DNA from 3 places in the Rahnella sp. PD4 genome. Region 2 is predicted to be linked to each of the others. Evidence: predicted binding sites of a transcription regulator. Region 2 holds the regulator's gene; each other region holds the start of a gene.

Region 1 (9,806 bases), on a different contig from region 2:
TGACGGCAATCTGTCCGTAATCTTCACGTTGCCAGCCAATATTGCAGGCTTTTGCCAGCGAAGAATGGGAACCGTCAGCGGCCACCAAAAGCTGTGCAGTCAGAACTTGGCCATCGTCGAGCGTCACGCTGGCGGAATCTTGCAAACGCGTGACATCTGTCACTTTCGCCGGACAATGCAACGTCACACCGGGAGCATTTTTCAGCATGGCAAAAAGACGCTTGCCCACTTCGTGCAGCTCAACCACCTGTCCCAGCGCTTCAACGCCATAATGCGCGGCATTAAGATTGACAAAAGCCGCGTGACCACGATCGCTGACGTGGATATCGCGGATTGGTGTGGCGATCGCCGCCAGCGCAGGCCAGATCCCCACCCGGGATAATTGCTGGCAGGTTCCCTGCGCCAGTGCGATCGAACGGGCATCAAAACCCGGATGCCCGTGATGCTCCGGCGCAGTGGCTTCCACCAGATGCACCGGCAAACGTCCCTGCGTCAGTGCAGAAATCGCCAGCGCCAGCGTGGCACCGGTCATTCCGCCGCCAACAATTACAATACTCATATTATTTCTGTGCCGCCGCCATTAACGCTTCAATATCATCGGCTTCTTTCACCACATCGCCGGTCAGAATTTCAATACCGGTAGCGGTGATCAGAATGTCGTCCTCGATGCGGATACCGATACCGCGGTACGCTTCCGGTACGTCAGCGTCCGGCGCAATATACAGGCCCGGTTCAACGGTCAGCACCATGCCCGGTTCCAGCGTCCGGCTGCGATCAACTGAACCGTAATGGCCGACGTCATGAACGTCCAGTCCCAGCCAGTGAGATAAACCGTGCATGAAGAACTGGCGGTGAGCCTGTTCAGCGTAAAGGGTTTCAACATCGCCTTTCATGACACCGAGTTTTACCAGACCTTCAATCATCACGCGTACTGCCGCTTCGGTCGCAGCCTGAATGCTGCTGCCCGGGCCGAAGACTGCCAGCGCTTTATATTCTGAGGCCAGCACGATGTCATAGATTTCACGCTGCGCTTTACTGAATTTACCGTTCACCGGGAAAGTACGGGTGATATCACCGGCATAGCCCTGATATTCACAACCGGCGTCGATCAACACTAAATCGCCGTCACGCAATTCACATTCGTTTTCGGTGTAATGCAGGATGCAGCCGTTTTCGCCTCCGCCCACAATGGTGTTGTAGGAAGGGTAACGCGCGCCATGACGGTTAAATTCGTGGTGAATTTCGCCTTCAAGCTGATATTCGAACATGCCCGGGCGGCATTTTTCCATCGCACGGGTATGCGCCAGCGCAGTGATATGTCCGGCGCGACGCATGATGGCAATTTCTTCAGCCGATTTGAACAGGCGCATATCATGCACCCAGGGACGCCAGTCAGTCACAGTGGCAGGCGCGGAGAGATTCTGGCGGAAGCCTTTGCGCAATTTTTCCATGGCGCGGTTAACGATTTCATCCGCATACGCGTAATCGCCTTGTGCGTGATACACCACATCGAGGCCATTAAACAGCAGATGAAGCTGGTCGTTGATATCATCAAAAGGCAGTGCTTTGGTCACGCCAAGTTTGGCGGGCGCAGCTTCCTGACCTAAACGACGACCAAACCAGATTTCAGCGGTGAGATCACGGACACGGTTAAACAGGACGCTGTGATTATGATTTTCATCACTTTTCACCAGGATCAATACCGCTTCCGGCTCATTGAAACCGGTGAAGTACCAGAAATCACTGCTCTGACGATACGGATATTCACTGTCGGCACTGCGTGGGGCTTCCGGCGCAGAAAAAATTACCGCAGCGCTGCCCGGTGCCATCTTCGCTAACAGCGCCTGACGACGATTCTCGTACTCTTGCTGAGTCATCACACCTTCTCCTGAAATCGTTTTAATGAGTGCAATTGCTTTATTTAATGCAACGTACGATTAATGCAACGTACGGTGATTTTCCGCAGCCGTCGGGCGACTGTGACCAAATTCACCAAAGCACAGGATGGCGGCGACACGGACATACTCCACCACTTCCTCTAAAGATTGTGCCAGCTGTTCCTGATCTTCATCTTCGTCGTAACCCAGTTGTGCGATGCTGCGTAAATCGTCGATCGCTTCACCCACTTCGCCTTTCACTTTGGCCAGTTTTGGCTGCATCATGCCCAGCCCGAGCAGGAAATGGTTCACCCATCCGGCCAGCGCATCGGCACGCTCAAAGACGTGTTTTTCATCGTCTGGCATCAACATTTTGAATTCGAAGCTGTCATCCTCGAGGGTGTCTGACGTCACTTTGCGCAGTTGTTGCAGCAAATCGGCCAGCGTGTGCGGGAAGGCTATGCCTTCGTTAGTCAGGTCATGCACCATCGTCAGCCAGCTGCCATCGCGATTGCCACCGCACAGCAAACCACTGATCAAACCGTGCATTTCTGCTGCGGTCAAAGCAACCGATTGTTGTTTCAGGTTTTGATCCAACGAATCGTAAGTAGGGTAAGTATTCTCAATAGACATGCGCATTCGCCATCGTTGGCAGGTTAAGTTCGTGTTATGCTACCACCAAGGTCTGTCGTAGTACCAGATTAGCAGCCCGTGATTGGGTGGTGTTAGGCATGAATGGCACGCCCTGAGCAATCGGGCAGCAATCAGTCGGTCATGGGGTTGTAACCTGGTATTGAGATAGTTATAGTGGCGCCCGCTTCCAACATCCTGCGCCAGGTCGTAGTGGTCACGTTGGGGCGGACGAATAAATCAGCAGGAAGGTGGCATGTCTGCACAACCGGTAGATATTCAAATTTTTGGTCGCTCTTTACGGGTGAATTGTCCGCCAGAACAACAGGAAGCACTGAATCTGGCAGCTGAAGATCTTAATCAGCGGTTGCAAGATCTGAAAGTTCGCACTAGAGTCACCAATACCGAGCAACTGGTATTCATCGCGGCATTGAACGTATGTCACGAACTTGCTCAGGAAAGGTTGAAAACTCGCGATTACGCATCCAATATGGAACAACGTATCCGGATGTTGCAACAAACCATCGAGCAGGCATTGCTCGAACAAGGCCGGATCTCTGAACGTGAAGGGGCGCCTTTCGAATAACACACGTTGCTGACTGACTGGTCACAGGTTGTCAGAAACGGTAAAAAATTTCTCTGAGATGTTCGCCAGCGGGCCCGTCCCCTGAGCCGATAATTAGTACCAACAGAATGTGATGATCCGTAATCGGTGCGCATGCTCGGCCCGTCCGAGAAGCCTAAAGATTGCGACAGCACGTTCACCTTGAACCATGGGTTCAAGGGTTACAGCCTGCGACGGCATCTCGGAGATCCCCCTTTCTTTGCGGTACATCCCTTTCTGGTGTTTGTATCTATGTCTTATACTCCTCTGTTCGCATCAGCCCGACAAATTCTCCGCAGTGAAATACGCCAACGCAGACAGGCTCTGACTGCTGAACAGCAAACTGATTTTGCCCTTAAGGCTGCAGAACGCGTCGCAACCCACCCGAAGATTATGTCCGCCTCTACAGTTTCTTTGTTTCTGTCATTTGATGGTGAGCTGGATACCGCACCGTTGATCGGCCGCTTGTGGAACGAAGGCAAACAACTCTGCCTGCCGGTGCTGCACCCTTTCTCGCCCGGAAACCTGCTTTTTTTGCGTTATACGCCCGACACGCCGCTGGTGCGTAATCGTCTCAAAATTCTGGAGCCACAACTGGATGTCACTCAGGTTATTCCGCTGCCGCAACTGGATATCATCCTGACGCCGCTGGTCGCCTTCGACAGTGCCGGGCAACGCTTAGGTATGGGGGGAGGCTTTTATGACCGCACACTTGAGCGCCGGGAAGCGGGCGGTCCGTATCCGATAGGTTTGGCGCACGATTGTCAGCATGTCGATGCCTTACCGGCTGAACACTGGGATGTACCATTACCTGAAGTCATCACGCCCGGAAAAGTGTGGGTCTGGTGATGCCAGGCAATATAAATTCACTGCAGGTAAGGTGTCAGCCGGAAACAGAGGATATCATTTATTAGTATGTTGTAACTAATTGCAGCCTCCGGCATCTCCTCTTTTGTCAGAAATAACCAACCCTTTGAAATAAAGCATATTTACCGCTTATACATACCGTTACACGCCGAAACCAATCACTCACGGACAACAGGGTTCGTCACGCCTATTATTCTCACATCGGCCCCGCAGTGGGGTAGACACATAAACCAAGACTCCTGAGGAATTAAACATGAAAAAAGTATTAGCTCTGGTTGTAGCCGCTGCAATGGGCCTGTCTTCTGTCGCTTTCGCTGCTGAAACTACAGCAACACCGGCACCTGCTGCCACAGCAACTACAGCGACTCCGGCTCATGCGACTAAGCATAAAGCACACAAGAAACCTGTTCAGAAAGCGCAGGCTGCCAAGAAACACAAAAAAGCAGCGAAGAAAGCACCGGTCGCTCAGAAAGCTCAGGCTGCTAAAAAACACGTGAAACACGCTAAGAAAGCGGCTCCGGTTGCACAGAAAGCCCAGGCTGCTAAAAAACACGTGAAACACGCTAAGAAAGCCGCTCCGGTTGCACAGAAAGCCCAGGCTGCTAAAAAACACGTAAAACATGCTAAGAAAGCCGCTCCGGTTGCACAGAAAGCCCAGGCTGCTAAAAAACACGTAAAACATGCTAAGAAAGCTGCTCCGGCTGCAAAAGCTACCCCGGCAGCATAAGAAGTAACGAAGAAGTCTTCGTGAGCATCGCTGCTCGCGCTTATCAAGACTGTTAATTTAACACCCGGTTCGCCGGGTGTTTTTTTCTCCGTTTATCCGCCCGAGGTACTGACAGATGATCCTGCGCCGCTACCTGTTCGAAATCACTTTTTCATCAGTGATCCTCTGTGGTCTGATCACCCTGTCTTTTTACTTCTGACGTTTTGATTCCCGCGTTCACCAGCGGATATTGTTTATTACCCTGATGCCAGAAACAAAAAAACCGCCTTCCGGCGGCTTTGTCATTTATGGCTGATATGCTCAGTAAAGCAAACGGGCACGAATGGTTCCCGGAATTGCCTTCATCAGTTGCAGTGCGGTATTCAGCGTCGTGGTATCTGTTTCAGCATCGATAACGACATAACCGATTTCAGGGCTGGTTTGCAGATACTGTGCGGCGATATTAATCCCTTGCTCCGCGAAAATCTGGTTGATGCTGGTCAGCACCCCCGGACGGTTTTCATGGATATGCAACAGACGGCTGGCTTTCTCGGTATGCGCAGGCAGAGAGGCTTCCGGGAAGTTAACCGCTGACAGGGTTGAACCGTTGTCAGAGTATTTCGCCAGTTTACCTGCCACCTCAAGGCCGATACCTTCCTGCGCTTCCATTGTCGAGCCACCGATGTGTGGCGTCAGCAGGACGTTGTCGAATTCACACAACGGAGAATTGAACGGATCACTGTTGGTCGCCGGTTCTTCCGGGAAGACGTCAATCGCCGCGCCGGAAAGATGTTTGCTGCGCAGTGCATCACACAGCGCCGGAATGTCGATAACGGTGCCGCGTGAGGCATTGATTAGCAGCGCGCCCGGTTTCATCTGGGCCAGCTGCGCCTCCGAAATCATGTCTTTCGTACCGGCAGTTTCCGGCACATGCAAGGTGACCACGTCGCTGGTGTTAAGCAATTCTTCCAGCGTCGCAATCGGCTGCGCATTACCCAATGGCAGTTTGCTTTCGATGTCGTAATAGAAGACACGCATCCCCAGGCTTTCCGCCAGGATCCCCAGCTGCGTACCAATGTGGCCGTAACCAATGATCCCCAGACGCTTGCCACGCGCTTCGAATGAACCGACTGCCAGTTTGTTCCACACACCACGGTGCGCTTTCGCATTCGCTTCAGGAATACCGCGCATCATCAGCAACATTTCGCCCAGCACCATTTCCGCAACCGAACGGGTATTGGAGAACGGTGCGTTAAAGACCGGAATACCACGACGGGTCGCAGCTTTAAGATCCACCTGATTGGTGCCGATGCAGAAACATCCAACAGCCACCAGTTTTTCTGCTGCCTGGAACACTTCTTCAGTCAGCTGAGTACGCGATCGGAGTCCAACAAAGTGCGCGTCACGGATCGATTCTTTCAGCGATTGCGTGTCTAAAGCACCTTTGTGAAATTCAATATTGGTGTAACCCGCGGCACGGAGTGTATCAACCGCACTTTGGTGGACGCCTTCCACTAACAAAAACTTAATCTTGTCTTTCTCAAGTGATACTTTTGCCATTTCCCGACCCTATAATTTTCTGACTGAATTCAAACTGCATGGTGACTGCTCACAGTCAACATAACAAAAAATCCGCCATCATCAATACAAACGATTGCCTGCCCCCCAGCAGAAGGCTCAGCGCACCTGTTGGTTTTTAGCATTTCATGCTGGTTAGATTTTTCTGAGCCAGACGTTCAGGAGGAGAAACACAGGAATGTGACATAAGTCACCAAATTAAAGCTTTTAAATAAAAGATGATTCAGTCGGAAAATTATCATCTTCATAACATTGCGTTATGACAGCGGGATGACGAGGCGGAGACTGGCTGCCCGGGACAAAAGCAGCCAGATCTTCTGCTTATAGGCTGATTACTTCAGTTTGATGGTTTTGACACCTTCGGAAGTCCCGACCAGCGCCACATCAGCCCCCCGGTTGGCGAACAGACCGACAGTCACCACACCGGCAATACTGTTGATCTTATTTTCCATCGCGACAGCATCAAGAATATTCAGGTTGTGCACATCCAGGATCACGTTGCCGTTGTCTGTCAGTACATTCTGACGGTATTCCGGCAGGCCGCCGAGTTTCACCAGTTCACGCGCCACGTAAGAACGAGCCATCGGGATCACTTCAACAGGCAACGGGAATTTACCCAACACATCCACCTGCTTAGAGGCATCCACAATGCAGATAAATTTTTTGGCAATCGCGGCAATGATTTTTTCACGGGTCAGCGCCGCGCCGCCGCCTTTGATCATTTGCATTGCGCCATTGATTTCATCTGCACCGTCAACATACACATCCAGCGAATCCACTTCGTTGCTGTCGAAAACATGGATGCCTAAGCTTTTCAGTTTTGCAGTTGAGGCGTCGGAGCTGGAAACGGCGCCTTCTATCTGGCCTTTGATGGAACCCAGTGCATCGATGAAATGCGCGGCAGTGGATCCGGTGCCGACACCGACAATGGTGCCCGGCGTCACGTAATCCAGCGCGGCCCAACCGACTGCTTTTTTCAATTCTTCCTGCGTCATAATGGCTTCTCTGTCTGATAACACGAAAGTGGCGTGAATGGTTCGGTGAAACGAAGAGTGCGGGTGATTATAAAGCATGTCCCGGCAGATTGGGCAGTCAAGAGCGTGACCAGATCACACTTATTAAGTGCAATTGTGTTGCAAACACCCCGATTTTCCTCACCACAAAACCTGACAATCTGTGGCATAGTGTCCCGATAACATTGAATCCAAGGGACAGAACTCCGATGAAACGCCCGGACTATAGAACGCTGCAGGCACTGGACGCGGTGATCCGTGAGCGCGGTTTTGAACGCGCAGCACAGAAGCTTTGCATCACACAATCGGCAGTCTCTCAGCGCATTAAGCAACTGGAAAATTTGTTCGGCCAGCCGCTGCTGGTCCGTACCGTTCCCCCCCGTCCGACTGAACAGGGGCAGAAATTGCTGGCCTTGTTACATCAGGTGGAATTACTGGAAGAAGAGTGGCTGGGCAGCGACAGCAATCACGAAAGCAACGATACACCGCTGTTGCTTTCACTGGCAGTCAACGCCGACAGTCTGGCAACCTGGTTACTGCCTGCGCTGAAATCGGTGCTGGTCGATTCCCCTATCCGTCTTAATTTACAGGTGGAAGACGAAACCCGAACGCAGGAGCGCTTGCGTCGCGGCGAAGTCGTCGGTGCGGTGAGTATACAGCCACAGCCACTGCCGAGTTGTCTGGTGGATCAGCTCGGTGCACTGGATTATTTGTTTGTGGGTTCCAAACCTTTCGCTGATCGCTATTTTCCGAACGGCGTCACCCGCTCCGCCTTACTGAAAGCACCGGCGGTGGCATTTGACCATCTTGATGATATGCATCAGGCCTTCCTGCAACAGAACTTCGATTTATCGCCTGGCAGCGTGCCGTGCCATATCGTTAACTCGTCGGAAGCGTTCGTACAACTGGCCCGTCAGGGCACCACCTGCTGCATGATCCCGCATTTACAGATTGAGAAAGAACTGGAAAGCGGTGAGCTGATCGACCTGACGCCGGGTCTTTTCCAGCGCCGTATGCTTTACTGGCACCGTTTTGCACCGGAAAGCCGCATGATGCGCAAAGTGACCGATGCCCTGCTGGCACACGGCCATCAGGTGTTGCGTCAGGACTGATTTGCCTGGCGAAAACAGAAATAAAAAACCCGCCGGAGCGGGTTTTTTCATATTTACTGTGCGGGAGCCTGAGGCTGCAATTCGAAAACGACATCGACCTGATCGTCGAAGTGAATGCTTTGCTGCTCGTAGGTTTGCGCCACATCGCTCTGGCCTGCGGCTTCAGCCGTTTTATACATACGTGCAACCGGCATCGGCTGGTAGTTAGCAACGTGGTAACGGATGCTGTAAACCGGCCCCAGTTTGGTATGGAAACCTTCGGCCAGTGATTTTGCCTGCTGCGTGGCATTTTCGATGGCTTTCTGACGTGCTTCATCGCGGAATTTATCCGGATTGGCAACACCCAGTTCAACCGCACGCACTTCATTCAGACCTGATTTCAGTGCGCCATCCAGCAGTTCGTTCAGTTTGTCCAGCTGACGTAATGTTACCTGAACCTGACGTACTGCACGGTAGCCTTTCAGCTGCGACGTGCCGTCTTTCAGATAGTTGTATTCCGGCTGAGTACGCAGGTTGGCAGCATTAATATCTTTTTTCTCAATGCCGTTTTTTTGCAGGAAAGCAAAGTATTCCGCCACGCGTTCATCAGCCTGCTTCTTGGCGCTGGCCGAATCATTCGCTGACACGCTGACTTCAATCGCCAGCGTCGCGATATCCGGCGTGGCATCCACGCTTGCGGTGCCTGACGTGACGACGTGCGGCCCGGCAGGTAATTCTGCCGCCTGTAACGTCAACGGTAATGTCCCTAATCCCAACATCGCTGCTACAGCCAATGCTTTCAGTTTCACAGTGCCTCCATTAATCATCAAAGATCTGGCAATAGATAGGTCAAACAATCTGCGAAACCGTAGCATAATCCGTTGCAACAGAAACTAAGATTAGTGACAAAACTCAAAATACCCCGGTCTGACGGGCCAGTTGTATTGCAATCCCCCACATAATGACGCCGACGATAAAGTTTATCACCCGCTGCACTTTGCCGGTATTAAGCCATGGCGCGAGCATAGCGGCGAGAATAGCCAGCCCGAAGAACCATATCACTGACGCACTGACGGCACCGAGCGCAAACCACGAACGCTCATCATGGCTCAGGCTGCCGCCCAGACTGCCAAGCACCACGAATGTATCAAGATAAACGTGCGGATTCAGCCAGGTCACCGCCAGCATGCTGACGACAATTTTCCAGCGACTTTGCTTCGCCACTTCAGCCTGAGCCAGTTCGGGATTTTTGCTGAATGCCGTACGAAATGCACCCCAGCCATACCACAGTAAAAATGCCACACCGCCCCAGCTCACCAGCAACAGTAACGTCGGGGATTGGCTCAGCAACGCGCTGCCGCCAAAAATACCGCCGCAAATCAGCGCAATGTCACTCAGCGCGCACAAGCCGGCGATCATCAGATGATACTGACGGCGGAT
Region 2 (9,806 bases):
GCAATTCGTGCTTTTTTGTCGGGTTCTTTTAGGCAATACTCTGACATCCCTGATGTTTAACCTACCACTCATGGTAACGAAGCTATGCGCTTACTGTTCACGCTTTTTGTGCTGCTCTTTACCCAGCTGTTTTTAAATATGGCACATGCGTCGCCACAGACTCGTGTCTCTGCCGATCAGCGTAAAAGTCATGTTAATCAGGCTGCGCCGGAAGAACGACGAAAGCGAAAAACGGTTGCTGCGAAAAACAGTAAAAAAACGAAAACCGCGCCCGTCACAGAACAAAAAACTCAGGATAAGAATTCGAAGAAGAAAGTGAAAAGCACCGAACTGGTTAAACGAAAGACCACGACGGAGAGAAGCGCCAAAACGCGGGCCGAAAGTAAAAAAGAAAAGACACTCAAGACCACGCGGGCCGAGAGCAAAACAGAGAGACATAGCAAAACCCGTGCCCTCGCGAAAAACAGCACGGAAAAGGCCGGTAAAAAAGAAGCCTATGGCCGGCACCGTAAAGGTAAGAAATTCGAAGAAGACAGCAAACCGATTACGCTAAGTGCAACACATAAAAAACGCTATCAGCATGCTCAGCAAACGGCCATGACCAAACTGATGCACCAGGTAGGAAAACCGTATCGCTGGGGCGGAACCTCGCCGAATACCGGTTTTGATTGCAGCGGCTTAGTTTATTATGCTTACAAAGATTTGATCCGTATAAAAATGCCACGTACAGCGAATGAAATGTATCACCTGCGCGATGCCGCTCCGGTCAAACGCGGCGAACTTGAAAGCGGTGATCTGGTGTTCTTCAGAATCAATAACCGCGGCGCGGCAGACCATGTTGGGGTTTACGTTGGCAACGGCAAGTTTATTCAGTCTCCAAGAACGGGCGAAGACATTAAAATTACTTCTCTTGGCGATGATTACTGGCAAGACCACTATGTAGGCGCACGTCGGGTAATGACCCCTAAAACGATCCGATAATAAACAATTCGTTAAGTCTGAAGGTTCGCTAATCAGCCATTGAATAGCATTTAACGAAGCGTTTCTGCAGGGAAGAACATCGGCGGTAACGGTCACTGCGTAACATTGAAAAGGGCGACGCCTGTGACAGGCGTCGCCCTTTTTTATGGCGGATCACTTATTGAATCAGTTCATTATTGCAGTGAAGCTGAAAGCGATAATCATAAGCAAAGCGCATACCGTGGTGATCAACGATAATTTCAGGTTGCTGTCCATCAAACCCCCTTTCGGATCAAATTGTGGCATTTCTTAATACCACACTCATTGTGTGCCAACGCATTTTCTCATAATTAACCTTTAAAATCTTGTGTTGAATGACAATGCGTTCCTGAGAATTTTGCTTCCACTTTCCTGCATTATAAGAGAAAATTGTCGGTTAACACGTCTGTGTGCCGGTCGATTTCACCCGAGAGCATTTCGCGCCTCATTCTGAAGAATCCACCCAATGATTTCACTGCCCTTTGAGAAGCCAGCAGTTAAATCCTCGCAGGCAAACGATTAACATAATGCTAACGTGCTGAAGCACGTGAGTTCAGGAGTCATTGTTTACATGGCAACGATTAAAGATGTCGCAAAGCGCGCTGGCGTTTCCACTACAACCGTGTCGCACGTCATCAATAAAACACGTTTCGTCGCCGAAGAAACCAAAGAAGCGGTTCTCCTTGCAATCAAAGAGTTACATTACTCTCCGAGTGCTGTAGCCCGCAGTCTGAAGGTCAATAACACTAAAACCATCGGCCTGCTGGCCACCTCAAGCGAAGCGCCCTATTTTGCCGAAGTGATTGAAGCCGTGGAAAACAGCTGCTTCTCCAAAGGCTATACGCTGATTTTGTGTAACTCGCATAATAACCTGGAGAAACAACAGGCCTACCTGCAAATGCTGGCGCAAAAACGCGTCGACGGCTTGCTGGTGATGTGCGCGGAATACCCTGATGAATTGCTCAATATGCTCGAAGAGTACCGCTCGATTCCCATGGTGGTCATGGACTGGGGTGAAGCACGCAAGAACTTTACCGACAGCATTATCGATAACGCTTTCGAAGGTGGTTACATGGCCGGTCGTTATCTGATTGAACGCGGTCATCGTGATATTGGCGTGATCCCCGGGCAACTGGCGCGTAATACCGGCGGCGGCCGCTTCCAGGGTTTTGTGAAAGCACTGACTGAAGCCAATATTCCTCTTCGTGACGAATGGGTAGTTCAGGGTGATTTCGAACCAGAGTCTGGCTACCAGGCAATGCATAAGATTCTGATGCAGAAGCATCGTCCGACTGCCGTATTTTGCGGCGGCGATGTGATGGCAATGGGTGCAATTTGTGCCGCAGACGAACTCGGCCTTCGCGTTCCTCAGGATATTTCCGTGATCGGGTACGACAATGTGCGTAACGCCCGTTACTTCTCCCCGGCGCTGACAACCGTGCATCAGCCGAAAGAACGTCTGGGTGAAATGGCCTTTACGATGTTACTGGACAGAATTGTCAGTAAGCGTGAAGAGTCCCAGACCATCGAAGTGCATCCGAAACTGGTCGAGCGCCGTTCAGTCGCCGACGGCCCGTACCGCGATTACCGTCGTTAACAAATAACAAACGCCTGCCTGTGCAGGCGTTTGTTCTAATCGCGCAGCCATTCCTGATTCATGGTGTCTGTATCGCCCATGTATTCCAACAGCCAGCTCAGTGAAGGTGAAGGATTGCTTTGATCCCACGTCAGGCAGCACGGGCTGTCAGGGAATATATTCTCCAGTGCCAGCACCTGTAATTTTCCCTGTTCAATCCACGGCATGACCCGGTGAACCGGCATCATACCCACGCATAAACCCTCAGTCAGGCATTCCAGCGCACAGGTCCAGTCCGGCACGACCAGACGCCGCTGGTTATCGAGCGTCCAGGTATCACGCTTAGGCAATGTCCGGGAAGTATCTTCCAGGCACAATGCCGGATAAGGTCGCAGTTGATCATCGTTCAGCGCACCGGATAGCTGCGCCAGCGGATGTTGCGGGCTGACGACACAATGCCAGTCCATAAATCCCATATCACGAAAACTGAAGCGCCCGCCAACCGGTATCGCGCGCGTAGCGCCGATCGCCACGTCTGCACGCCCGTCGACCAACGCATCCCAGACACCGTTAAACACTTCCGAGTGAATAATGAGTTCGGTATCCGCAAAATGGCGATAAAAATCGAGCACCAGACGCCGTGTCCGTGCGGGTTTGACAATCCGGTCGACCGCCACACGTAATTCGCCGCGCCAGCCGTTCGCCACCTGTTGACACTGCCGGCGGGTGGCTATCATTTTTTTTGTCATAACCCGTGCTTCATCGACAAAAACCTTTCCCGCTGGCGTCAGCACTACGTCACGATGTCGACGTTCAAACAACGGCACGGCCAGCCATTGTTCAAGCTGGCGGACGGTGTAACTGATGGCAGAAGGCACACGGTGTAAGTCCTGCGCAGCTGCACTAAAACTGCCGGTTCTTGCGACAGCATCAACCACTTCGAGAGCGTATTCTGACCACATAATCCAGCCTTCAATTTTTTTGATAGCAGAGTGCAAATATTAACGTTTCACAAGCCTGTTATCAAAGCGTTAAACTCCGCCCCCGGTATGAAATCTGCGTCACATCATCTGCAATAAATAAATTAACGAGACAATAATGAAACCCTCCTTTGGATTTATGCTCTATCTTGCGGGTCTGAGCATGCTGGGCTTTTTAGCCACCGATATGTATCTGCCTGCATTCAGTGCCATGCAAACCAGTCTGATGACCAGCCCCGGGATGATCAGCGCAAGTCTGAGCATTTTTCTCGGTGGATTTGCTGTTGGTCAGTTGCTGTGGGGGCCACTGTCGGACAGAATCGGCCGTAAACCGGTATTGCTTCTTGGTCTGATACTTTTTGCGTTCGGCTGTCTGGGTGTTATCTGGGTTGAGAATGTACGCGCTCTTCTGGCCCTGCGTTTCTTACAGGCCATAGGCGTGTGTGCTGCCGCAGTCACCTGGCAGGCTATCGTTGTTGACCGTTTTTCTGCCGATGTGGCAAAAAAAACTTTTGCCAGCATTATGCCGTTAGTGGCGCTTTCTCCGGCTCTTGCACCGTTGCTGGGTGCCTGGGTGCTCAATCATTTTGACTGGGAAGCTATTTTTGCCCTGCTGACCGTCGTTGCCATCGCTTTAGTGCTGACGACGCTGACTCTGCATGAAAACAAACCGGCAAAAGACGCAAAGGCAGATAAAACCGGCTTTACGACTTTATTGAAATCGCCTGTTTACAGCGGGAATGTCATGATTTATGCCGCCTGTTCAGCGGGTTTCTTTGCGTGGCTGACGGGCTCACCGTTTATCCTGAGCGATATGGGCTATTCACCCGGTGCCATCGGGCTGAGCTATGTTCCACAGACTATCGCTTTCCTGCTCGGTGGTTTTGGTTGCCGTGTTCTGATCAACAGGCTGGACGGCAATAAAATTCTGCCATGGTTACTGACTGGTTACGGCATCAGTATGGTGGCCTTGTTCTGTGTGGCTATGTTCACAGATGCCGGGCTGACAAGTTTGCTGATCCCTTTCTGTCTGATGGCTTTGGTGAATGGTGCAACCTATCCAATTGTTGTCGCAAATGCATTAATGCCATTTCCTGCTAATACAGGTAAGGCGGCAGCGTTGCAGAATACCTTGCAGCTTGGGCTTTGCTTCCTTGCCAGCATGCTGGTTTCCGCATTTATTGTGCACCCGCTCATGGCGACAGTCACGATCATGCTGTCTACACTATTGTTGGTAGTTTTGGGCCGCTGGCTCTCTTTACAGCATAAAAATGTACGAGACGATGAGCAGCCACCGGAGCAGGAAACTCAGACTCTGCACGCAAATCAACAGTGATAATACCCTAATGTAACAGTCACTTAGCGGGCATTTTCATTGATTACGATTTACTATTGAGAATGCCTGCCAGCGAGCCTATACTCAACAAAACCAAATAAAATAGCATTTTTACAAAACTTTTATTACATACTTAAGCCAGACGCGCGGACGGTGTCACACTTATTTTTTGAATACTTTTCACGGATGATTTTCCTGCCCGTCTTCCGGCGCGCAGGCGTTCTTCTTAATTTCCTCTGTTGGTGTCGAATATCGGGCGAGACGCTAGTCGTCTGTTCTCATAAAGACCTGCAAAAATAGCCTTTGCTTTTCCCGGCAGGTTAATAAGTCAGAAGAGAAAGTGATGGAGAAGCTATGAGTTCATCGTGTATAGAAGACCAAAGCATTCAGGACAATCAATGGTATCGGATCGCCAGTGAGATGCTGGCGATGGCAGATATTCAGGTAAACGGTAATCGTCCTTTCGACCTTAAAGTAAAAAACACTGACTTCTTTAAGCGTGTTTTACAGGAAGGTTCTCTGGGCCTCGGTGAAAGTTACATGGACGGTTGGTGGGAATGCGACCGTCTGGATATCTTTTTCCAGCGTGTTATCCGTGCCGGTTTGGAAAATAAACTGCCCCACCATTTCAAAGATACTTTACGTGTCGCCGCAGCACGCCTGACTAATTTGCAATCGCGCAAACGGGCGTGGATTGTCGGCAAAGAGCATTATGATCTGGGCAACGATTTATTTACGCTGATGCTCGACCCCTACATGCAATATTCCTGCGGCTACTGGAAAGAAGCCACTACGCTTGAAGAAGCGCAGGAAGCAAAACTCAAAATGATCTGCGACAAGCTGCAATTAAAACCGGGACAGCGCCTGCTGGATATCGGTTGCGGTTGGGGTGGGTTATCTGAGTACGCCGCCAAAAATTATGGCGTAAGCGTTGTAGGTGTCACGATTTCTGCTGAACAACAAAAACTGGCTCAAAAACGCTGTGAAGGGCTGGATGTCACTATCCTGCTGCAGGATTACCGTGACCTGAATGATCAGTTTGACCGTATTGTTTCTGTCGGGATGTTTGAACATGTGGGTCCGAAAAATTATCAGACCTATTTTAATGTCGCCAAACGCAATATTAAACCTGACGGTATTTTCCTGCTGCACACCATTGGTTCTAACAAAACAGACCTTAATGTCGACCCGTGGATTGATAAATACATCTTTCCCAACGGCTGTCTGCCCTCTGTTCAGCAAATTGCACATAACAGCGAGTCACTGTTTGTGATGGAAGACTGGCACAATATTGGCGCTGATTATGATCGCACACTGATGGCATGGAATGAACGCTTTCAGAAACACTGGCCGGAACTGGCGGAAAAATACGGTGAACGTTTCCACCGTATGTTTACCTACTACCTGAATGCCTGCGCCGGGGCTTTCCGCGCCCGGGATATTCAGTTGTGGCAGGTTGTCTTCAGCCCGGAAGGCGTTGATGGAGGTATCCGCGTACCACGCTGATGATCTTCGGTTTGCCAATAAAAAAAACCGGACATTTATCGTCCGGTTTTTTATGCACGCCATTTTTTATTCGAATAAAAAGCCTGAGATGCTATTGCGCTTTATCGATCATCGCCTGCGCCGTGGCGATAGCCGCTTCACGGCTGGCTAATACACGTTCTACCGTATCGACAATCGCCTGGGTTTGCGGGTCGATTTCGATATTAATTTTGTCACCCAGACGTTTTGTGCCCAACGTCGTGCGTTGCAATGTTTCCGGAATTAAATGCACACAAAAACGGGTGCGGGTCACTTCACCGATAGTGAGACTAATACCGTCAATACCGATATAACCTTTATGTAATACATATTTCATCAAATCTTCATGCGGCATGCGAAACCAGATCTGACGGTTATTTTCTGAGGTCAGGATTTTTGCCACTTCTGCCGTGCAAATAATATGACCAGACATTAAATGCCCGCCAATTTCATCATTAAATCGCGCTGCACGTTCCAGATTAACCGGATCACCCTCTTTCAGTTCACCGAGATTCGTCAGACGCAAGGTTTCTTTCATCAGGTCAAAACTGACCAGATCACCGTTAACCTCAGTGACGGTCAGGCAGCAACCATTGTGTGCCACCGATGCGCCAAGCTGCAGGTTATCCAGCATATTTTCAGGTAAACGAACCACATGGGTACGGAAGTTAGGTTTCTCGTCGATCGATACGACCGTGCCGGTTCCCTGTACAATTCCGGTAAACATAGCCTTTTCCTCAATGTTTAAAACTGCTGTATTAAAACGTCACTCCGGTCAGTTTGCCGCAGAATTAATTGAAAGCCAATTCTCTGCGATAAGAAATAGCACCGTCTGCTTCAATTTCATTATTTAACTGACCATTAACAGCTTTGTTTGCTTAAAAATACCGACAATGTACAATCTTCGGACTATTTCCCTCTGTTCCATGCCATCTGTCATGGCATTTTTTATTCAATATAATCAAATAAAAAGGTGTATCTGTGCAGAAGTACCTTGCAGAAGCGCGGGTTCTGTTAGCGCTTGCCATCCCGGTCATCCTTGCGCAAATTGCGCAGACATCCATGGGCGTAGTGGACACAATAATGGCGGGTTCGGTCAGTGCCACGGACATGGCTGCCGTGGCTGTCGGCACCTCAATCTGGTTGCCGGCGATTTTATTCGGACACGGTTTACTGTTGTCACTGACCCCCACTGTCGCGCATTTAAATGGTGCCGGGCGTCGCGATAAAATTGGTCATCAGGTTCAGCAAGGGTTCTGGCTGGCTTCGGGTGTTTCGGTGCTGATCATCGCGGTGCTGTATCAGTGCGACCATATTCTTAGCCTGATGCATAACATTGATCCTGAGCTGAAAGCAAAAGCCGTCGGCTACCTGCATGCCATTATGTGGGGCGCGCCGGGCTATTTATTTTTCCAGGTGCTGCGTGACCAGTGTGAAGGTTTGTCAAAAACCAAACCAGGCATGGTATTCGGCTTTATCGGCCTGCTGGTCAATATTCCCGTTAATTACATTTTTATATACGGGAAGTTCGGCGCCCCCGCACTCGGGGGTGTCGGTTGTGGTGTCGCGACGGGCACAGTGTATTGGGTCATGTTCTTCATGATGCGGATTTATGTCCGCCGCAATCGTGCACTGCGTGACACTCAGCCACATTCACGGTTTGCGAAACCCGACTGGCCGACACTACGTCGCCTTATCCAGCTGGGTATGCCTATCGCACTGGCATTATTTTTCGAAGTGACACTGTTTGCGATCGTTGCCCTGCTGGTCTCCCCGTTGGGGATTGTTGCCGTGGCCAGTCACCAGATTGCGCTGAACGTCGGTTCGCTTATGTTCGTTATACCGCTGTCTTTAGGTGTTGCAGCCACTATTCGCGTAGGGTCCCGTTTAGGTGAATCTTCGGTTGAAGGCGCAAAGGTTGCAGCCTATACCAGTATCGGAACGGGGATAATGATGGCCTGCTGCACAAGCGTGACGGCCATCATTTTTCGCGAGCATATCGCCTCACTTTATAATGACAGCCCGGAAGTCGTCACGCTGGCTTCCCATCTGCTGATCTTTGCTGCGTTGTTTCAGATTTCAGATGCGATTCAGGTTATCGGCAGTGGCATTTTGCGGGGCTATAAAGATACACGTTCGATCTTCTACATTACGTTCGTCGCTTACTGGGTGCTGGGTCTGCCGGTAGGGTACACTCTCGGACTGACGGATATTCTGGTTCCACGAATGGGGCCAAGCGGTTTCTGGTGCGGGTTTATTTTGGGGCTGACTTTTGCCGCGCTGATGATGACATTGCGGATGCGCTGGTTACAAAAACAACCCTCTTATACTATTTTGCAAAAAGCGGGCCGTTAATCCCGCGGCTTTTCCGTGCGCTGTGCATAGGTGTACCGGCGCACGGATTTTTCAGCCTTTGTGCTGGCTGTTATGTCTAAAAAAACAACGCAATGCACATAAGGTCGGCAGTCACACACATTATGACAGGAAAATGTCTTTTTTCCCTTGCCAGTACTCAGAGAGGTCGTTAATATTCGTCCCCGTCGCCAACACTGGCTGACGAAAAAGAAAAACGATGCGTCCGTAGCTCAGTTGGTTAGAGCACCACCTTGACATGGTGGGGGTCGGTGGTTCGAGTCCACTCGGACGCACCATCTTTCTTAGCAAGACCATTGCATATTGTGCGTCCGTAGCTCAGTTGGTTAGAGCACCACCTTGACATGGTGGGGGTCGGTGGTTCGAGTCCACTCGGACGCACCAAAGCAATCTTCTGAACCTTCCCTTCTGCCGTAAACTCCCTGAACAATCTGAAATCACTTCTGACAACACTTTAGATTCGTGCGTGAATTTATGTTAAGTCATCCGTTTGTATTATTTAAGATTATTTCCTGTCTGTTCCTTTTTTTGCAATAGCGTGAACAAACCGTTATCTCTTCCGCTTTCCACCCTGCCCGCATTGGATAATTTCAAAACAACGTTCCGAAATCTGCCCTAAGCTTGCGCCGCATCACGTTTTTTATTTGGTTTCCCACCCGGTTCCCCTCTATAATACGCATCGTCTCTTCGATTGAATGGTTTCAGCCCCTTGATCTGTCGATATCGCAATTACAAAAGCGTGATCACTCCGGTAGCGATGATAAATCGCACAAATCGCTATGCTTTGGCTGAACTTACTACACCATTCCTTTCACAGTCTTCTACGCTTAGTAATGATTTGATTCAACCAGGCAAGACCTCAATTCCGCGCGGGCAGCACCGCTGTCAGGCAAACGCTTTTCCAATCCATCACAACTTGTAGATAAAATCGTCATGAAAAAGACCAAAATTGTTTGTACCATCGGTCCGAAAACCGAATCCGAAGAAATGCTGACCAAACTGCTTGATGCAGGCATGA
Region 3 (9,806 bases), on a different contig from region 2:
GGCATATACGAAATCATCACCCGGAGCAAAATCTTGTAGCTCTGTATCAAACTCAAGCGGCACTTCCCTTTTCAAATCGAAATCGTAGTAACCAGGTATTTCCTCGCGGAACATTAATAAGACTTTTTCTTCCATTAAAAGTACGTCCATGCAATACGATCTTCTGGACGTGCTATTAAATTATATTTTGATCTGGTTTCGGCGGCCACCTGCTGAATTAATATGACTGCCATTGCATATCCAACAAAGGGGACATATCTATCAGTGCAGCCCATTTCGTGGTTTTTCGCATAGTCAAGGTATTGAACGACTTACCAACCGGCGTCCACGCTCTAAGGCCAAAGGGCAGTTTGGCTTGCTTTAAAAGGGCCCTCGATAGCTTTGACGCTACGCTGGTTCCCGGTATTGCAGTTACCATCTTGCCCGGAACCGGAATGTAAGGCTGCCCTGTAATAATGAGAACTGTAGCCGTAGTATCCAACCCAAGGTGGTTTGATAAGCTTTCAATAAAAATTAGACCAAATAACTCTTGGTTACTCAGATTGGCATGCCCGTGATAAAAGTACGTTCCGCTCAGCTCTTCAGTCGTATCCATTTCAATATCCTTTTGATTAGAGGGGTTTTAGAATACCGCCGCTTTCATACGCAGACAATTGTTCCCTGACACCGAATCCCCTTTCTGCCCGGCGCGTCACTTTAATCGCATCGTCTGACTTAACATCTCGTAACGGTTTTTCATGTCCGTCATTACGTGCGCTATTTTCTCCCCGGTAGCATCCGCACCAGTGTATTGTCACGCAGACGATAATGATGCCAGAGCGCCGCCAGAGCGTGTAAACCAATCAGGTAATAACCCGTATTGGCCAGCCACATATGCACTGTTTTAAGCTGCCTTTGCAATTCCATATCCGGGAAAACACTTTTTGGCATCATGATGTTAAACATTGTCCAGTCATGACCGGCGTAATATTTCGATAAAATACCCAGTACGGGTAATCCGATAAACATCAGATAAATCACCGTGTGCGTTAGCACCGCAAGATTATGTTGCCAGCGGGGTGGCGCAGGTTTAACAGGCGGCGTGCTATACATTGCACGCACAAACACCCGTACACACATCAGAAATAATACGCAAAAACCCAGACTGTAATGCGTCAGTGTTAATAGTTCGCGTACCTGAGAGCCCCTGGCGAACGCCCCCTTGATATCCATCGTAGTATAAGTAAAAACGACTAAAACCAGCACCAACCAGTGAATCACAATTTGCACAGAGGAGTATCGGCTACGCATAGAAGTTCCGGTAAACGAAGATACGTTAACCTTACTTCCCAAGACTTAAGCTTACATTAAGAACAATGCGGGATAGCAATGAAAGGGTAAAAAAACAGAACAGTGAAACGTTTAAGAGAGGAAATAAGAAAATAAAAACTGACAGTGAACCGCATTTCCTGCCCGGCTAAAAAGCAGGGCAGAAGAAACTCAGCACATCAACCGTTCGGTTAGCGCGCGATCAGGAAACTTTCCAGTGTAGCGCCAGCATCCAGTGCTGCTTTAATGGCAGAAGGTGTACGACCCTGACCAGTCCAGGTTTTTTTAGAACCGTCAGTGTCAGTGTACTCATAAAGAGCAGGACGTGGCTTGCGTTTGGCTTTGGTGGTGACTTTCGCACTCTGATGACCCAGAAGATCATCAATCGCGATGCCGTCGTTTGCCAGCATTTCGCGATATTTCAGTAATTTTTCGTCGCGCTCTTGTTGCTGTGCACTGCGCGCTTTTGCATTTTCGCGAGTTTCTTCCACAATGGCGGTCAGTTTTTCAAGGATTTCTTCCAGGGTACTCAAAGGCATTTCGCGAGCCTGAGCCCGAAGTGTACGGATATTATTCAAAACGTTTAATGCATTGTCCATGATGTGCTCACTTTAGAGGCGTTTCATTAAATTAGTCACTCTGATTCTACACAAACAAATAATGATATCAATTGCGTCAGGATAATATTACACCTTATTACACAATTCCTGTGTGAGTCGCTTCGGTTTATTGAATTTTAATGCATTATTTTATAAGAACAGATGATGGATTAATAAATCTCCCCGCACAAACCTCCCTGAGCAGCCCAAAATAAGCAGAAAAAAATTGTTAAGCTAAATTTTCCCCTCTTTATAATAGTATCGCTGCGTGAATAACATGCGGTGCTATTATGTACAAACAGGGTCATTTCTTTTCTTTTGGCGCGACCCTCAGTACCTGGCTTATTCATTGCGCTAAATAACGCCTTGTCATAAACCCTAACTCCCTGCCGAAACCGCCAAAAAGCATTTTCTGCACAAAAAATGAAATGAAGTTTATGCTGCGGCCCATTAAAATGTGATTTACATCACATAGGGATTTTATTGACTCCATGTTTAAGACAATTTTTGTTGTTTGCGCGGCGTGCGTGGTGCTGAAACTCGCGCTGGACTGGCAGATTATTTTGCAGGTTGCGGAAGGTTAACCGTCAGCTGACGGGCCAGAGCCGCAAATTCTGTCAGATTGCGGGTTAACACGCCGCGTCGCCATATCAGCCATGTGGTCAAAAAACGATAATTATCGGCCAGCGGCCAGATGCTCACCGTGCTGCTGCCCGGCATACTTTCCAGCATACTACGTGGCATCAGCGCCAGACCGCCTCCGGCTATCACACAAGCCAGCATGCCGTGATAGGACTCCATTTCGTAAATTTTCCCCGGTGCAGCGCCATCATCCGCAAACCAGCTTTCGAAATGACGGCGATAAGAGCAGTTCGACCGGAATGCATAGAGAATCTCCCCGTTAACATCCTGACCGCGTGTCACAGGACCGTGGATGAAAAGTGAAGTGCACATTCCGCAGACATGGGGGGTGACATGTGCCCCTTTTTGTACTCATTTCAAAAATACCTAACCTGTAACCAGGTGAAAATATCCTCTTTTACTTTCGCGTTAATTGTGGCAGGAGATTAATTAACAAAGAATTAGCAATTAAAGCTAAAGGTGATTACATGAAAAGGTATTTATTAGCATTGCCCGCTGAATATTTCAGGTGCGTTAACCTCTTTATTCATTAACGGTGCAACTCAAGATCCGATTTAGAAAAATGACCTGATGAGGGGTAAATCCATGAAAGGCTTAGTGAATGATGTCTTGTCTATATTCTCACCCAAAGCGGTTAAGCCTGTTTTGGTCCGCCCGGGGTTATCACATCGCGAGATTGCCTCGCTGCAGGCCGTCGGTGTGACCACGGTGTCCTGGGCTACCTCCATGGAAGAACTCAATAACGCATTTGTTAAAAAAGCGCTGGATGCCGGTGCCGTCGGCTACCACATTACCCATGTGGAATCGCACAAACCAGGTAAAGAACAGCAACACGTCATGGCTGCCACCGCAACCTTTTACCATATCAATCACAAAGTGGCTTATGGCTGATGTGTATGGAAGGGCGCTATAAAAATGCCGTGTGCATGCGGCGTTTAGACATTAATAATCCCCCACCCACCTTTCGGCGGATGGGGATTTCTGCAACCTCTTGGCATGAAACCAAATTACATCTGGGTCAATCATGTAACCCGCTGCAACGCCTGAAATTTCTCTGGAAAGCACCCGTCATTTCCGCAGTTAACCCGTTGGTTTAGCTCACTCAATTACGCTATAGTGCGTGCGCCGCGGCAAAATCCGCTGCCGGGTTTCGCAGCCTGAATACCACACCAGAAACACATATGTCATAATTATGTGTTGGGCTCCCTTGCACCTGCAAACTCAGAGATATCGTGTTTGTACATCCAATGGTGGCTCAGGCAGGGCAACCTTCGGGTTGGCCGGGTTTCTGGTTTGTGCCGGTACTGCGAACCTTGTCTGAGCTACCACCAATAAGAGTTTCGCAGCTCTGGTGGTGGTTAAATTCACAAACCAGAGAATCCAAAGATGAAACTATCACATAGCCCTACGTTTCTGCCCTTCTGCCCTGCTGTTCCTGCGCTGTCAAAAACAGGAGTAACCCGTCATGAATAATCACGACTGGCATCAGGCTGATATCATTGCCGCATTGCGTAAGAAAGGCACCACACTGGCCGCCGTTTCCCGTGCTGCCGGTCTGAGTTCCTCGACGCTGTCTAACGCACTTTCAAGACCCTGGCCGAAAGGCGAGCTCCTGATTGCCCAGGCACTGGAAATACACCCAAGCACCATCTGGCCAAGCCGGTATTTTGATCCCAAGACCCGTGAACGTATTCAGCGGACGGTGAGATCGTCGCACAGAATATAGAAATTGATATCAGGGTGCGGAATGCGCCCTTTTTAGTGGCCGTTTTAAAAATTTGCTAATCTGCCACCGCGACCTTTTACCATATCAATCACAAAGTAGCTTATGGCTAATGTGCATGGGAGGTAGTTCTGACATAAAAACGCTGCGGCCCGTGGAGTTTGCGGCGTTATTTATTGATAATAAAGCGTATTGAAGACCATTCATTGCCCGCGCGGTAAGCTGGCAGAACGCATCCCCTTCTCGCTGAGGCATCATCATTCTCTTTTTCTTAATGATAATTACGGGTAAGATTAGTCCGAATAATAACATGTAAGGAAATAGAAATGGGATCTATGGTTTTTTGTAGAGGATGCGGAAAGGAGATCCATGAGTCGGCTAAATCATGCCCTCATTGTGGAGCAACTCAAAACGTTAATCCTCAGGGAACTAAAAGCAGGGTTGCTGCAGCTTTGTTGGCTTTCTTCCTGGGTGGTTTTGGTGTTCATAAGTTTTATCTGGGTAAAATCGGGCAAGGATTCTTATACCTCATCTTCTGCTGGACGTTTATTCCTTCAATAATTGCCTTCATTGAATTCATTATTTATCTGTGTGATTCAGATGAAAACTTCGCCAAAAAATACGGTTGAGTGAATTATTTGATTATAAAAGCCGCTTTCAAAAGTGGCTTTTTAGAATCAACTAAACACTGCGTGAAGTGTTGATAAAAAAACCCACACCCACCTTTCGGCGAATGCGGGTTTCAGTCATCTCTGTATGTTAAATCACATTACATCTGGATCAGATGTTTGATTTTCACGTCCGGATTGGTATCGGCAGCGTAATCAACACCGTTCAGGCCAAAGCCGAACAGACGCATGAACTCGCTTTTATAACCCGCAAAATCAGTCAGTTCAGCGATGTTGTCGTTAGTGACTTCATTCCACAGTTTACCGACTTCTTCCTGCACTTCCGGCGCGATCTCTTTGAGGTCAGCGCGCAGACGCCCTTCGTTATCGACCAGCGGCTCAGCGCCGTACAGGCTGTCTTTGTACAGACCGTAAACCTGCTCGATACATCCTTCGTGGGTGCCCTTTTCTTTCATCACTTTGAACAGCAGTGAAAGGTACAGCGGCATCACCGGAATAGCAGAACTCGCCTGCGTCACAACGGCTTTCAGTACGGAAACGCGTGCATCACCGCCCTGTTCTGCCAGTGTGCTGCGGATATCCAGAACACGTTTGTCCAGATCCTTCTTCGCTTCACCGATAGAACCGTTCCAGTAAATGTCCTGCGTCACTTCTTCACCCAGGTAGGTGAATGCCGTGGTTTTCGCGCCTTCAGCCAGCACACCGGCAGCTTTCAGGTCGTCGATCCACATCTGCCAGTCTTCGCCCCCCATCACTGCCACGGTGCCCGCGATTTCTTCCGGGGTTGCCGGTTCCAGCGTGGTTTCGTTGATGGTTTCTTTGTCGGTATTGATGCCGCGAATAGTGACTTGTTTACCGATTGGTTTCAGGGTGGAGTTGAACACTTCACCGGTTTTAGGATGGGTGCGGCGCGGTGCAGCCAGGCTGTAAACCACCAGATCAACCTGACCCAAATCTTGTTTGATCAGCTCAATAGTCTTTTGCTTCACTTCATCGGAGAACGCATCGCCGTTGATGCTTTTTGCGTACAGGCCTTTCGCATCGGCAAATTCTTCGAATGCGGCTGAGTTGTACCAGCCTGCAGTGGCGGTTTTAGACTCATCGCCCGGACGTTCGAAGAAGATGCCCAGCGTGGAAGCGTCAGAACCGAAAGCAGCAGAGATGCGGGCAGCGAGGCCGTAACCGGTCGAAGCGCCGATCACCAGGACTTTTTTAGGACCGCCTGCGATTTTGCCTTGTGCGGTAACATAGTCGATTTGTTCTTTAACATTCGCCTTGCAACCTTCCGGATGGGCAGTAACACAGATAAAGCCACGAATGCGTGGTTTGATAATCATATAGACCTCATTGCAACTGTCTCAGTAAATTGGCCGATAGAATATAGGTTTGCGCCGTTTCAGGCAAAACCTGACGCTTTATCGCCGCGTAAACAGACTTCTCTGACCCGTGAATGGGGGTCGTTTGCTCAGAAAGCGGAAAAAATAGACAAAAAATTGCTCTGCTGAGTGTAATTCAGTTGTGACCGCGTGCCTGCGGCAGGTTACCTATTTTCTGAAAATTCAGCACCAGAAGCCTTGTTTCCCCTTCATTTCTCCCGTCTCCTTTCAAAATCCGGATTATGCGTTAGATTTATAACGTGTGATCTGAATCACACAAAAACCATAATAAAGTCATGATTAGGGAGCATCTGTGAGTAAGAAAATAAACAGTGGCGGTCAGGATGAGGCGGCGAAAGCCCCGCAACCGACTGAACCGCTGGTAAAAGTCATTGCCTTTATAGCCACCCTGGGTGGCTTACTTTTTGGCTACGATACCGGGGTTATTGCCGGTGCTTTGCTGTTCATGAAGCACGATCTGCATCTGACATCCTTAACAACCGGGATGGTCACCAGTTTTCTGATACTGGGCTCAGCCGTTGGTGCAGTGTGCGCGGGTCGCGTGGCCGACCGTTTCGGGCGTAAAAAAGTCATTCTGGTAATGGCGCTGATCTTTATGGCCGGTTCACTCGGCTGTGCCACAGCGCCCAACGTCGTGATAATGATTGTCTGCCGGTTTATTCTGGGGCTGGCAGTCGGTGGGGCGGCCGCGATTGTGCCCATCTATATCGCGGAAATCGTGCCCTCTCATCGCCGCTGGCAGTTCGTGACGTTGCAGGAACTGATGATTGTTTCCGGTCAGCTGATTGCATATACGAGTAATGCGGCCATCAATGAAGTCTGGGGTGGCGAAACCACCTGGCGCTGGATGCTGGGTGTCGCCTGCGTTCCGGCTGTCGTGTTATGGGTCGGGATGCTTTTCCTGCCTGATACACCACGCTGGTATGCCATGCACGGCCGCTATCGCGAAGCGCGTGACGTGCTGGAACGTACCCGCAAAGCCAGTAAAGTGGAGAAAGAACTAAGCGAAATCCGCAGTTCCATGAGCTCCAGAAGCGAGAAACATTCCCGCCGTCAGAAAACCATCTCTGTCTGGATGAAACGCCTGGTCTTTCTGGGAATTGGTATTGCCATGCTGCAGCAGCTTTCCGGCGTCAACACCATCATGTTCTATGCGCCAACGATGTTACAGGCCACCGGACTGAGCACCAATGCCTCCCTGCTCGCCACCATCGCTAACGGTGTGATCTCAGTACTGATGACGTTTGTCGGCATTATGTTACTGAGCCGCTTTGGTCGTCGTCCGCTGTTACTGACCGGGCAAATTGGCTGTACCTGTACGTTGCTGGCAATAGGGCTGATCACCTGGCTGATGCCGGAAACGGTGAACGGGCATCCGGATACCGTGCGCAGTTATCTGGTCTTAGGCGGCATGCTGGTTTTCCTATGCTTCCAGCAAGGTGCGCTATCGCCTGTCACCTGGCTGTTGTTATCGGAAATTTTTCCGATGCGCATCCGCGGCATGGCAAATGGCGTATCGGTATTTGCCATGCAAATGACCAATTTCTCCATCGCCTTTATGTTCCCGATTATGCTGGAATCTATCGGGCTGACGATGTCATTCTTCTGCTTTGCCGCCATCGGCGTCGCAGGCGGGATATTTGCCATTATTTTTGCGCCGGAAACGCAGGGCAAAACGTTAGAGCAGATTGAAAAACACTTTAAAAAGCACTTACAGGATGATCCAGCTCCGCAGGAAGCGGGAAGTTAAGTTTGTGATGTTAATCCCTGTCCGGCCGGCATGTTACCTGGCCGGACAGGGGCGCCAAAGGTCAGAGAAGCCTCCCCTGCCCCTATATTTGATGCACCCTATTGTATGATCGTTTCTGCAGCCTGTTCCCTGTCCGGGGTGTAGGCACTTTGTTGCTATGCTTAAAGATAATCACCTGCCGCAACGTGAAGATCATCAATACCAGATGGTAGTGGCGCAACAGGTTTTATATCAGTGTTCTCAGTCAGCCAGCACCCGGGACAAAATGGCCAGCGCCTTTTTGAACTGCATATCAGGTATGGTCAGCGGATAGAGGAAACGGATCACATTACCGTTCACACCACAGCTGAGCATCAGCAATCCTGCGTCCAGTGCTTTATGCAAATACTGTCTTGTCAGTTCAGCCGATGGCTTGCCGGTGACCGGATCGTTAAATTCAGCCGCCACCATTGACCCCTGACCACGGACATCCACCAACGCTGCGCAACCCGCTTTGGCTCTCTTCAGCACTTCGGTGAGCTCAGCGCCCAGACGGTTAGCACGCTGGCACAGTTTTTCTTCTTCAATGATATCCAGGACTGCTAGCGCAGAAGCTACAGCCAGTGGATTCCCCGCATAAGTGCCACCAAGTCCCCCCGGTTCCGGCGCGTCCATCAGTGCGGCGCGCCCCGTTACACCCGAGATGGGCAAACCACCACCAAGACTTTTCGCGATGGTGACGATGTCCGGTTTGGCATCCGGATAATATTCTGAGGCGAACATTTTGCCGGTGCGGGCAAACCCGCTTTGCACTTCATCCGCAATCATCACGATGCCATGACGGTCACAGATTTCGCGGAGACCTCTCACAAACTCTTCCGGTGCGATATTGAAACCGCCCTCACCTTGTACCGGTTCATACAAGATCGCGGCAATCTGCTGCGGCGCGATATCGCTGCGGAAAATGCGCTCAATACTTTCAAGTGCCATTTCAGTGGTAACCCCCTGAACGGCGTTTGGATATTGGGCATGGAAGACCGAAGCAGGGAACGGCCCGAAGCCCGCTTTGTAGGGTATCACTTTGCCGGTCAGTGCCAGGGTCAGCAGCGTGCGACCATGAAATGCACCGGAGAAAGTAATGATACCGGGACGGCCGGTGGCGGAACGGGCAATTTTCACCGCGTTTTCGACGGCTTCCGCGCCGGTACTGAAGAATGTTGTTTTCGCTTTGCCGCTTACCGGTGAAATTGCATTGATGCGTTCAGCCAGTTTCACAAAACTGGCGTAAGGCACAATCTGGTAGGCTGTGTGTGTGAACAGGTCAAGCTGGTTACGGATGGCTTCTACGATTTTCGGGTGACGATGCCCCGTGTTCAGTACCGCGATCCCGGCGGTGAAATCGATGTATTCACGCCCGTGCTCATCCCATAATGTGGCGTTTTCCGCCTTCGCCGCATAGAAATCACACATTACACCGACACCCCGGGGTGTCGCTTCTTGACGGCGTTTTTCCAGTTCACTGTGATTCATCTTTTGCTCCTGCCTGCAGGTTGATGATTTTTAGATTGCCGGTTACACGTTGAACAACTTGTCTGAATAGCAACCTGTTCTTGTTTTTTATCCCATCAGCGGCCCCATAATCCAGAACCCGTTCTATTTATTTTGAGGATCCACTTTTGCGCTCATTGCTTTCTGGCCTCATTATGCAGCGTCTCACTGAGTTTTCTGATGCCTGGTCCGGCACACTGAGCAAAAAGATTTATCAGGTATGACAACAGG

The links. The regulator PurR, encoded in region 2, represses purine synthesis genes. The targets are predictions, from matches to a motif close to CANGCAAACGTTTGCNTG.
Region 1: a site for PurR is predicted at 6,328-6,345, ahead of serA (phosphoglycerate dehydrogenase). Genes of this name have one in related genera too.
Region 3: a site for PurR is predicted at 1,391-1,408, ahead of cybB (cytochrome b561). Genes of this name have one in related genera too.

Annotation. Positions count from the first base shown of each region.
Region 1 covers NZ_JBLZQF010000003.1:391,128-400,933, reverse strand. Annotated here, with positions in the region: gene ubiH (2-octaprenyl-6-methoxyphenyl hydroxylase) at 1-559, opposite strand, end outside; gene pepP (Xaa-Pro aminopeptidase) at 561-1,877, opposite strand; gene ACOZIO_RS10690 (YecA family protein) at 1,938-2,510, opposite strand; gene zapA (cell division protein ZapA) at 2,764-3,093, shown strand; RNA gene ssrS (6S RNA) at 3,141-3,324, shown strand; gene ACOZIO_RS10675 (5-formyltetrahydrofolate cyclo-ligase) at 3,364-3,960, shown strand; gene asr (acid resistance repetitive basic protein Asr) at 4,232-4,705, shown strand; gene serA (phosphoglycerate dehydrogenase) at 5,006-6,244, opposite strand; gene rpiA (ribose-5-phosphate isomerase RpiA) at 6,595-7,257, opposite strand; gene ACOZIO_RS10655 (LysR family transcriptional regulator ArgP) at 7,485-8,387, shown strand; gene ACOZIO_RS10650 (oxidative stress defense protein) at 8,441-9,175, opposite strand; gene argO (arginine exporter ArgO) at 9,279-9,806, opposite strand, start outside.
Region 2 covers NZ_JBLZQF010000001.1:862,840-872,645, forward strand. Annotated here, with positions in the region: gene ACOZIO_RS03830 (C40 family peptidase) at 85-981, shown strand; gene ACOZIO_RS03835 (YnhF family membrane protein) at 1,147-1,266, opposite strand; gene purR (HTH-type transcriptional repressor PurR) at 1,571-2,596, shown strand; gene punR (DNA-binding transcriptional activator PunR) at 2,632-3,537, opposite strand; gene punC (purine nucleoside transporter PunC) at 3,674-4,891, shown strand; gene cfa (cyclopropane fatty acyl phospholipid synthase) at 5,246-6,397, shown strand; gene ACOZIO_RS03860 (riboflavin synthase subunit alpha) at 6,489-7,142, opposite strand; gene ACOZIO_RS03865 (MATE family efflux transporter) at 7,397-8,770, shown strand; tRNA gene ACOZIO_RS03870 (tRNA-Val) at 8,990-9,066, shown strand; tRNA gene ACOZIO_RS03875 (tRNA-Val) at 9,096-9,172, shown strand; gene pykF (pyruvate kinase PykF) at 9,722-9,806, shown strand, end outside.
Region 3 covers NZ_JBLZQF010000004.1:46,467-56,272, forward strand. Annotated here, with positions in the region: gene ACOZIO_RS12005 (DUF1493 family protein) at 1-150, opposite strand, end outside; partial or broken gene ACOZIO_RS12010 (STM2901 family protein) at 135-595, opposite strand; gene cybB (cytochrome b561) at 757-1,290, opposite strand; gene ACOZIO_RS12020 (H-NS family nucleoid-associated regulatory protein) at 1,500-1,907, opposite strand; partial or broken gene ACOZIO_RS12025 (LysR substrate-binding domain-containing protein) at 2,466-2,840, opposite strand; gene ACOZIO_RS12030 (DUF1471 domain-containing protein) at 3,135-3,440, shown strand; gene ACOZIO_RS12035 (helix-turn-helix domain-containing protein) at 4,015-4,275, shown strand; gene ACOZIO_RS12040 (TM2 domain-containing protein) at 4,599-4,901, shown strand; gene fabV (enoyl-ACP reductase FabV) at 5,042-6,238, opposite strand; gene ACOZIO_RS12050 (sugar porter family MFS transporter) at 6,591-8,048, shown strand; gene ACOZIO_RS12055 (4-aminobutyrate--2-oxoglutarate transaminase) at 8,289-9,557, opposite strand.